One region of the Pseudomonas sp. KB_15 genome, then DNA from elsewhere that is predicted to be linked to it. Evidence: predicted binding sites of a transcription regulator. Region 1 holds the regulator's gene; each other region holds the start of a gene.
What was found. The regulator sigma-54, encoded in region 1, starts transcription at its own class of promoters, with help from an activator protein. The targets are predictions, from matches to a motif close to ANTGGCATNNANNTTGCTNT.
Positions count from the first base shown of each region.

Region 2: the regulator sigma-54 is predicted to act here: its motif matches at 1,321-1,340, upstream of AB4Z35_RS16555 (circularly permuted type 2 ATP-grasp protein).
Region 3: the regulator sigma-54 is predicted to act here: its motif matches at 1,055-1,074, upstream of glnA (type I glutamate--ammonia ligase).
Region 4: the regulator sigma-54 is predicted to act here: its motif matches at 1,013-1,032, upstream of AB4Z35_RS08450 (sigma 54-interacting transcriptional regulator).

Region 1 is NZ_JBFREX010000001.1:493,413-495,615, reverse strand. Features, by position in the region: gene hpf (ribosome hibernation-promoting factor, HPF/YfiA family) at 1-208, opposite strand, end outside; gene AB4Z35_RS02235 (RNA polymerase factor sigma-54) at 283-1,776, opposite strand; gene lptB (LPS export ABC transporter ATP-binding protein) at 1,960-2,203, opposite strand, start outside.
Region 2 is NZ_JBFREX010000017.1:175,961-178,163, forward strand. Features, by position in the region: gene speE (polyamine aminopropyltransferase) at 1-134, shown strand, start outside; gene AB4Z35_RS16545 (hypothetical protein) at 216-449, shown strand; gene AB4Z35_RS16550 (ribonuclease E inhibitor RraB) at 660-1,004, shown strand; gene AB4Z35_RS16555 (circularly permuted type 2 ATP-grasp protein) at 1,373-2,203, shown strand, end outside.
Region 3 is NZ_JBFREX010000002.1:347,841-350,043, reverse strand. Features, by position in the region: gene glnA (type I glutamate--ammonia ligase) at 1-960, opposite strand, end outside; gene thiI (tRNA uracil 4-sulfurtransferase ThiI) at 1,289-2,203, shown strand, end outside.
Region 4 is NZ_JBFREX010000005.1:59,863-62,065, forward strand. Features, by position in the region: gene AB4Z35_RS08445 (VOC family protein) at 1-666, opposite strand, end outside; gene AB4Z35_RS08450 (sigma 54-interacting transcriptional regulator) at 1,061-2,203, shown strand, end outside.

The DNA of each region.
Region 1 (2,203 bases):
TATCGGTATGTTCCGCGTTTGCGACCACTTCATTCCCGGGAATATGCAGCGTGGCTTCGATTTTCTGCTTCAGTTTTTCGACGGTCATCGTGACCTGCACATTAGTGATCTTGTCGAAATGTCGCTCCAATCGTTCGAGTTTTTCGCCGATGTAGGTGCGAAGAGGTTCGGTCACTTCCAGTTGGTGTCCACTGATGTTGACTTGCATACAGCTTCTCCTTCGTTGCCAGTGCATAAAGCGGTAGACCAGATGATCTACCACTGGAACGCTGTGGCGTGGCCCTACATCAACCGCTTGCGTTCGCTCGAAGGCGCGATCCCGAGGGATTCGCGGTACTTGGCGACGGTGCGGCGAGCCACCTGAATGCCTTGTGCCTCCAGTAAACCAGCGATCTTGCTGTCACTCAACGGCTTTTTCTGATTTTCCGCAGCAACCAGTTTTTTGATGATCGCGCGGATCGCCGTGGACGAGCATTCGCCGCCTTCGGAGGTGCTTACGTGACTGGAGAAAAAGTATTTCAGTTCATAAATGCCCCGGGGGGTGTGCATGAACTTCTGGGTGGTCACCCGTGAAATCGTCGACTCATGCATGCCGACCGCTTCGGCGATGTCATGCAGGACCAGGGGCTTCATGGCTTCGTCGCCATACTCGAGGAAACCGCGCTGATGCTCGACGATCTGGGTGGCCACCTTCATCAGGGTTTCATTACGGCTTTGCAGGCTCTTGATGAACCAGCGGGCCTCCTGCAACTGATTGCGCATGAACGTGTTGTCGGCGCTGGTGTCGGCGCGGCGCACGAATCCGGCGTACTGGGCGTTGACCCGCAGCCGTGGCACTGACTCCTGATTCAGCTCCACCAGCCAGCGCTCATTGTCCTTGCGCACGATAACGTCAGGAACGACATACTCGGCTTCGGCGGACTCGATCTGAGAGCCCGGGCGCGGATTGAGGCTCTGGACCAGTTCGATCACCTGGCGCAGTTCATCTTCCTTGAGCTTCATGCGGCGCATCAACTGGCTGTAGTCGCGGCTGCCAAGCAGGTCGATGTAATCGGTGACCAGGCGCTTGGCCTCGGCCAGCCAAGGGGTTTTGGCGGGCAGCTGGCGCAATTGCAGCAGCAGGCATTCGCCCAGGTTGCGGGCGCCGATGCCGGCGGGCTCGAATTGCTGGATGCGGTGCAGGACGGCTTCGATTTCGTCCAGTTCGATGTCCAGTTCCGGATCGAAGGCTTCGAGGATTTCCTCGAGGGTTTCGTCCAGGTAGCCCTGATTGTTGATGCAGTCGATCAGGGTCACGGCGATCAGGCGATCGGTGTCGGACATCGGGGCCAGGTTCAGTTGCCACAGCAAGTGGCTTTGCAGGCTTTCGCCGGCCGAGGTGCGGGTGGTGAAGTCCCACTCGTCATCATCGTTGCTGGGCAGGCTGCTGGCGCTGGTCTGGTAAACGTCTTCCCACGCGGTGTCGACGGGGAGTTCGTTGGGGATGCGCTCGTTCCAGTCGCCCTCATCGAGGCTGTCAACCGTCGGGGCGCTTTCCTGGTAAGAGGGTTCCTGGATGTCAGTATTGGGCTTTTGTTCGGTATTGTCGGCCAAGGGGTCGGAATTGTCGAAGTCGTCGCCTTCTTCCTGGCGTTCGAGCATCGGATTGGACTCCAGGGCCTCCTGGATTTCCTGTTGCAGGTCCAGGGTCGACAATTGGAGCAGGCGGATGGCCTGTTGCAGCTGCGGTGTCATCGTCAGCTGCTGGCCCATTCTCAAGACTAGCGATGGTTTCATGGCAGGGGCTTAACACCTTATTCGCCGGCGCACATGCGCCATCCACTACAGGGCGCCGAGGCGCCAAACATAAGCAAATTATATGCCTGAAACTGAAGTGTTTGCCTAGACCACTGTAACAATAAAAAATTGTTGATTTTTATCGTTACCGCGGTCTGGCATCCGCCATGACTGCTTCAGCGCTTACAGGCGGAACTCATGGCCCAGGTACACTTCCTTGACCAGGCTGTTGGCCAGGATGGTTTCGGCGTCACCTTCGGCGATCAACTGGCCGTCGTTGACGATATAGGCCGTTTCGCAGATATCCAGGGTTTCACGGACGTTGTGGTCGGTGATCAGCACGCCAATGCCTTTGGCCTTGAGGTGGTAGATGATCTGTTTGATATCGCCAACCGAAATCGGGTCGACACCGGCGAAGGGTTCGTCG
Region 2 (2,203 bases), on a different contig from region 1:
CCCGCGAAACCCTGCAACAGCGCTTCACGGGCAGCGGCATCGTCACCCGCTACTACAATCCTGAAATTCACATTGGCGCGTTCGCCTTGCCGCAATACGTATTGCAGGCAGTGAACAAGCCAAGCAACGACTAAAACCCTGTAGGAGCGAGCCTGCTCGCGATGGCGTCAGACCAGTATGTAAGCCCATCCATGGGTTTTATCGAGGAGGCTCCAATGCAAAAGTGGAAGGTCACTTTCGTGGATGATCATGGCGAAACCGTCGACGAAGTGTTCGAGTGCATCGAGCGCCCGGACTACGAGCATGCCGCCAGGCTCATCAAGGCCCGGTTTCTTCCTGTCGTCGCCGAACTGGATCTGAACGATCTGGAGGGGCGGACCGCCGATGCGTGCGTCAAAGAACTCAAGTTCCAGAACAGCATTGAAATCCTCGGCATTACTCCAATCTGAACGACACCTGTCGCATTCACATCCAGACCTTGGCAGAGGCTCTATCTTGAGGCTACTCTGCAAGCGAGATCAGCGATTGAATCGCTAAGGTCTGGTCTTGTCAGCTCCATGCTTGTTTCCCGCCGGCTCATTGGTTGCCGTCGCTCGCGCTGTTCGGTTGCGGGTGAGGGAGTACGGAAAGTCTATCCATCGTTTTGAGGAGGACGTTTCATGAGCACAGCCTATCAAGAAGACATCAGCAGCAGCGTGCTGCGCCGCATGAAAGAAGGCGGTTTTGACTTTTCGCGGTTTCATCCCATCGAGTTCTACGCCATTTTCCCGGACGAGGAGCGGGCACGCAGGGCGGCAGGTCATTTCCACCGTGGTGAATCCCTGAATGCGCAAGTCAGTGTGCGCGACGACGGCGCCTGGGCGCTGGAGTTGAGCAAAGTCATGTATGCCACCTACGACGACATCGGCGACTTCGAACAGGGTTTCGAAGCGGTGGTCGAGCCGTTGGGCGGCATTATCGAAGGCTGGGGTGTGAAACAGGAGGTACGAGGGCGACTCGCATAACCTTATGAACAGTGACAATTGGCAATGACGGCTGACCTTCGGGTTGGCCGTTTTCATTTGTGGGCGTTGAAAACCAGCAAAAAAAAGCCGCCTGGGCAGGCGGCTAAAAGGGAAGTCCGGTGAGCTTTTCAGCGAATGCCCGGATTATCCGCACCCATTGCCGGGCAGTGAAATCAACTCTGGCTATGCTGGTGATAGGCGACCACTACGCCTTGCAATGAAGCGGGGGCAATCAGGTTGGGGCATTTGTCGCACAGGATTGGTGCGGTGAGTGCGTCTTGATTATCCAACCGATTGAAATTTAAGCGTTTATGCCGATGGCACGGGCCTTGCGAAGGTCTGGACGTCCGAGTGACAAGGAGTACGGCATGATCCGCACCTATTTTGATGAGATGTACGATGCCGGCGGCCAGGTCCGCCCGCACTATCGGGAGTTTGCCCGTTGGCTGGCCGAGACGCCTGACGAGCTTCTGGCACAACGGCGACGCGAGGCCGATCTGCTGTTTCATCGCGCCGGGATTACCTTCACGCTCTACGGGGACGAGCAGGGCACAGAGCGCCTGATTCCATTCGATACCATCCCGCGCAGCATCCCCGCCAGCGAATGGCGGATTGTCGAGCGCGGTTGCATCCAGCGAGTCAAGGCGTTGAACATGTTCCTCGCCGACCTCTATCACGAGCAGCGCATCATCAAGGCCGGCATCATTCCGGCCGAGCAGGTGCTGGCCAACGAGCAGTATCAGTTGGCAATGCAGGGCCTGGATCTGCACCGCGATATCTATTCGCACATTTCCGGTGTCGATCTGGTGCGCGACGGTGACGGCACGTATTACGTGCTCGAAGACAATCTGCGTACACCGAGCGGCGTCAGTTACATGCTCGAAGACCGCAAGATGATGATGCGCCTGTTCCCCGAGCTGTTCGCGGCGCAACGCATTGCCCCCATCGACCACTACCCGAACCTGCTGCTCGACACCCTGAAAAGCTCAAGCCCGATCGATAACCCGAGCGTGGTGGTGCTGACGCCGGGACGCTTCAACAGTGCGTTCTTCGAGCATGCGTTCCTGGCACGGGAAATGGGCGTGGAACTGGTGGAGGGCGCGGACCTGTTCGTGCGTGACGACAAGGTCTACATGCGCACCACCGACGGGCCGAAAGCGGTCGACGTGATTTATCGTCGCCTCGATGACGCCTTCCTC
Region 3 (2,203 bases), on a different contig from region 1:
CTTGTAGGAGTTGGTCGCCGGGTTGGTGAAGCCGTTCAGGGCCTTGCCGTGCTTGATGATGCCGCCGATGAAGTACAGAGCGGTATCGGACAGACCGGCATAGCCTTCGCCTGCGAAGGTGTTCTTGCCATCTTTCCAGATGGACATGTGTACGTGCATACCCGAGCCGTTGTCGCCGTACAGAGGCTTAGGCATGAAGGTCGCGGTGCGGCCGTAGGCATCGGCTACGTTGTGCACGACATACTTCAGGGTTTGGGTTTCGTCGGCTTTCTTCACCAGGGTGTTGAACTTGACGCCGATTTCGTTCTGGCCGGCAGTCGCCACTTCGTGGTGGTGAACTTCGACGGTCAGGCCCATTTCTTCCAGTGCGTTGCACATGGAGGTACGGATTTCGTGGTCGTGGTCGAACGGTGGAACCGGGAAGTAGCCGCCTTTGACGCCTGGGCGGTGGCCTTTGTTGCCGCCTTCGATGTCCTGGTCGGACATCCACGAACCTTGTTCAGAGTAGATCTTGAACATGGAGCCGGAAATGTCGGACTTGAACTTGACCTGGTCGAAGATGAAGAACTCTGGCTCTGGACCGGCGTACACAGTGTCACCGATAGCGGTGGCTTTCAGGTGCTCTTCGGCGCGCTTGGCGATCGCACGTGGGTCGCGATCGTAGCCTTGCATGCTCGAAGGCTCGATGATGTCGCAGACCAGGATCAGGGTCGGTTCTTCGGTGAACGGATCCAGAACAGCGGTGGAGTCGTCCGGCATCAGGATCATGTCGGAGGCTTCGATGCCTTTCCAGCCAGCGATGGAGGAACCGTCGAACATTTTGCCGACTTCGAAGAAGTCGTCATCCAGCGCATCGCGAGCCGGCATGGTCACGTGGTGCTGAGTGCCTTTGGTGTCCGTGAAGCGCAGATCAATCCACTTGACGTCATGATCTTTGATGAGTTGAACCGACTTCGACATAGTGTCCTCCGGGTGGCTTCGGGCTAGTAATGGATGCCCTTAAATGTGGGTGATGCCGGCGCGAATACTCTGCCAAGGCAACCTGCCTCACAAGGGAGCAAATTGCATGCCAGTGCCCCACCATGGGTTTTTTGCCCCAATTTCACGCCTGTCAGGCGGAAAAGTACCTTAAAGCGGAAAATCCTGCCCTACAATGTGGCGTTCATTTCAATAAATGACCTGTTTTGGTGCGTGCGAAACCTTCTGCACATTAACTGGTTAAACCTTGAGCAATTTCCGCTATAATCCGCGCCCCCCTTTTTCGGCAGGCCATGCGCGCGCTGTTTCCATGAAATTAATCGTAAAAGTCTTCCCCGAGATCACCATCAAGAGCCGCCCGGTACGGATGCGTTTCATCCGTCAATTGGCCAAGAACATCCGTGCCGTGCTCCGCGATCTGGACCCGGCCGTGGTGGTGAACGGCGTGTGGGACAACCTCGAGCTGGAAACCCGCGTCAGCGACCCCAAGGCCTTGAAGGAGATGGGCGAGCGCCTGAGCTGCATGCCGGGCATCGCGCATTTCCTGCAAATCGATGAATACCCGCTGGGCGATTTCGACGACATCGTTGAGAAGTGCAAGCAGCACTACGGTGATGCACTGGCCGGGAAGATTTTCTCGGTGCGTTGCAAACGCGCCGGCAAGCACCCATTCAGCTCGATAGATATTGAGAAATATGTCGGCAGCCAGTTGCGTCGTCAGTGCGGTGCCGCCGGGATCGACCTGAAAAAACCGGAAATCGAAGTCCGAATCGAAGTTCGCGACCAACGGTTGTTCGTGATCCACAGTCAGCACAACGGCATCGGCGGATATCCGCTGGGCGCCCTGGAACAGACGCTGGTGCTGATGTCCGGCGGCTTCGATTCCACCGTTGCGGCCTACCAGATCATGCGCCGTGGCCTGATGGCGCACTTCTGCTTCTTCAATCTGGGCGGACGTGCCCACGAACTGGGCGTCATGGAAGTCGCGCATTTCATCTGGAAGAAGTACGGCAGCTCCCAACGCGTGCTATTTGTCAGTGTGCCGTTCGAGGAAGTGCTGGGCGAAATTCTCGGCAAAGTCGATAACAGTCATATGGGCGTAGTATTGAAGCGTATGATGTTGCGCGCTTCGTCCCGGATTGCCGATCGACTGCACATCGAGGCACTGGTCACCGGTGAGGCGATTTCCCAGGTGTCGAGCCAGACGTTGCCGAACCTGAGCGTG
Region 4 (2,203 bases), on a different contig from region 1:
GTCCATGTTCTGGACCTGCACCATGAAATGGTTCAGCACCTTCGGCGCGGGGGCCTGAGCGGTGGCAATGGAGTGGTGACGGCCAGTGGCGGTGTGAAAGAAGGTGGCGTCGACCACCATGCCCGGCTGCACATCCTCGCGAATGTAGTCGCTGACTCGCAGCTTCAGCACGTCGGTATAGAACTTCACGGTCTGTGGGCCGTTCTTGGCAAACGGCAGGATGTGACCAATGCCCAGTTCGCCAGTGACGAATCCGCCCTTGAGCACAGTTGAATGGAACACATCGTTCAGGCCCGCTTCGGCATGGCCAAAGAAAAACTCGTGGGTAAAACCGTTCGGGTCCTGGCAGCTGTAGGCCTTTTCAACCCGGCGACGCTGCAACAGCTCCCTGGACAGTTGCTCAACCTGGACGCCTTTGTCGCGCAGCTCGGCAACATAGCTTTCCAGCTCCTGCTCCGAGCGCAGCTGCCAGCCAGCCACCAGAATGTCGTCAATCGGATTCTTCTCCAGGAAGAACCGCTGGGCGTATTCATCCATGCGCAAGGTCAGACCCTGCTCATCGCGGCTGGCGACTTGCATGCCGATAATGTCCGTGGCCAGCCACTGCCATTTATCGAGGTCGCTTACACCAAATCCTGCATAGGCCAACGAGTGAATTTCTGCCACTTGCCTGTACCTCTTGTTGTTTTTGTCTTGCTGCTCTACGGGGTGTACCCGTTGATGAGCAGTGCTGACAGGACAAGAGCAAGCGCTGTGCCAGACGTTGAAACTCACTCAAACCAAATAAATACTCCTTTATATTCAAGGCGTTATTTATGGCATTGCGAACTTTAGACACCCCAAGTGCTCTGCGAGCGAACCTCCCGCGACATACGAAAATTCAGAATGTTATGAATTTCATGTAAGGATTTTCGTGAATCGCCGTTGTGCAAAGAAAAACCTTGCGAGAACCCCAGTAAGCGATACCGTAGCAACCACCTCAAGCATCAGCGCCGGCGGCCATTGGCGACCGTCCGGCATCGATTTTGCCTTCAATAAATAAAAAACATGGGCTCATCAGATGACTACTTCCCCGATCGATGACACCGAGCGCCCCCGCCAATCACGAAGCCGACAGGGCATCAACATCATCACTGACCTGCGTTTTCCGGACATGCAGGACTTGGTCGATCGACTCTATTTCAACCCCAAGGAAGGTCTGATCTGGCTGGGCGATAAACGCATGATGCTCATGCACGTCGAAGCCTTTGGCGCATTGCGTCAGGAACTGCTGGAAAGCAACGGCGTGGAATTCACCCGCGGTTTGTTGACCCGGGTCGGTTACCTGACGGGTCAACGTGATGCTGATCTGGCGATCCAGGCCCGTGGCACTGGCAATGAACTGGATATCTGCGCCGCAGGTGGCCAGTTGCACGCCCTATCGGGTATCGTCGAAGTCGAACCGGTGTGCATCGAGTTCGATCAGGCCAAGGGTTTCAAGTACGGTGAGTTCACCTGGAAACGTTCGGTCGAGAGTGATGTGCATATCACCGCCAACGGCGTCAGCACTGACCCCATTTGCTGGATGGAAGTTGGCTACAGCTCAGGTTTCATGAGCCGCCTGATGGGGCGCCACTTGCTGGCCCGGGAAATGGAGTGTCAAGGCTGCGGACATAACCGCTGCAGGGTCATCGTCAAGCCGGTTGAGGACTGGGACAACACTGAAGACGATCTCAAGTATTTTCAGCCACGGGTCACCGATCATCGCCGAGCGCAGCCGACCAAACCGGTCAAGGCCACCACCCTGCCCACACCTTCGCCCTTCGGCCTGGAGGACAGCCGGACCGCGCAAACCGATTTCGACCGCCCGGTGGGCAGCTCCGCCGCCTACCACATCGCCATGCACAAGATCTTGCGGGTGGCGGGCACCAACGCGACGGTACTGTTGCTGGGTGAGAGTGGCGTGGGTAAAACCATGTTCGCCCACGAACTGCACAGCAACAGCCTGCGCGCCAACACGCCGTTCGTTGAAATCAACTGCGCGGCGATCCCCGAGCAGTTGATCGAGTCAGAGTTGTTCGGTGTGCAGCGTGGCGCTTATTCGGGGGCGACCGATCCGCGTCCCGGGCGCTTTGAAATTGCCGATGGCGGTACGATTTTCCTCGATGAAGTCGCCACCTTGAGCATGACCGCCCAAGGCAAACTGCTGCGCGTACTGCAGAGC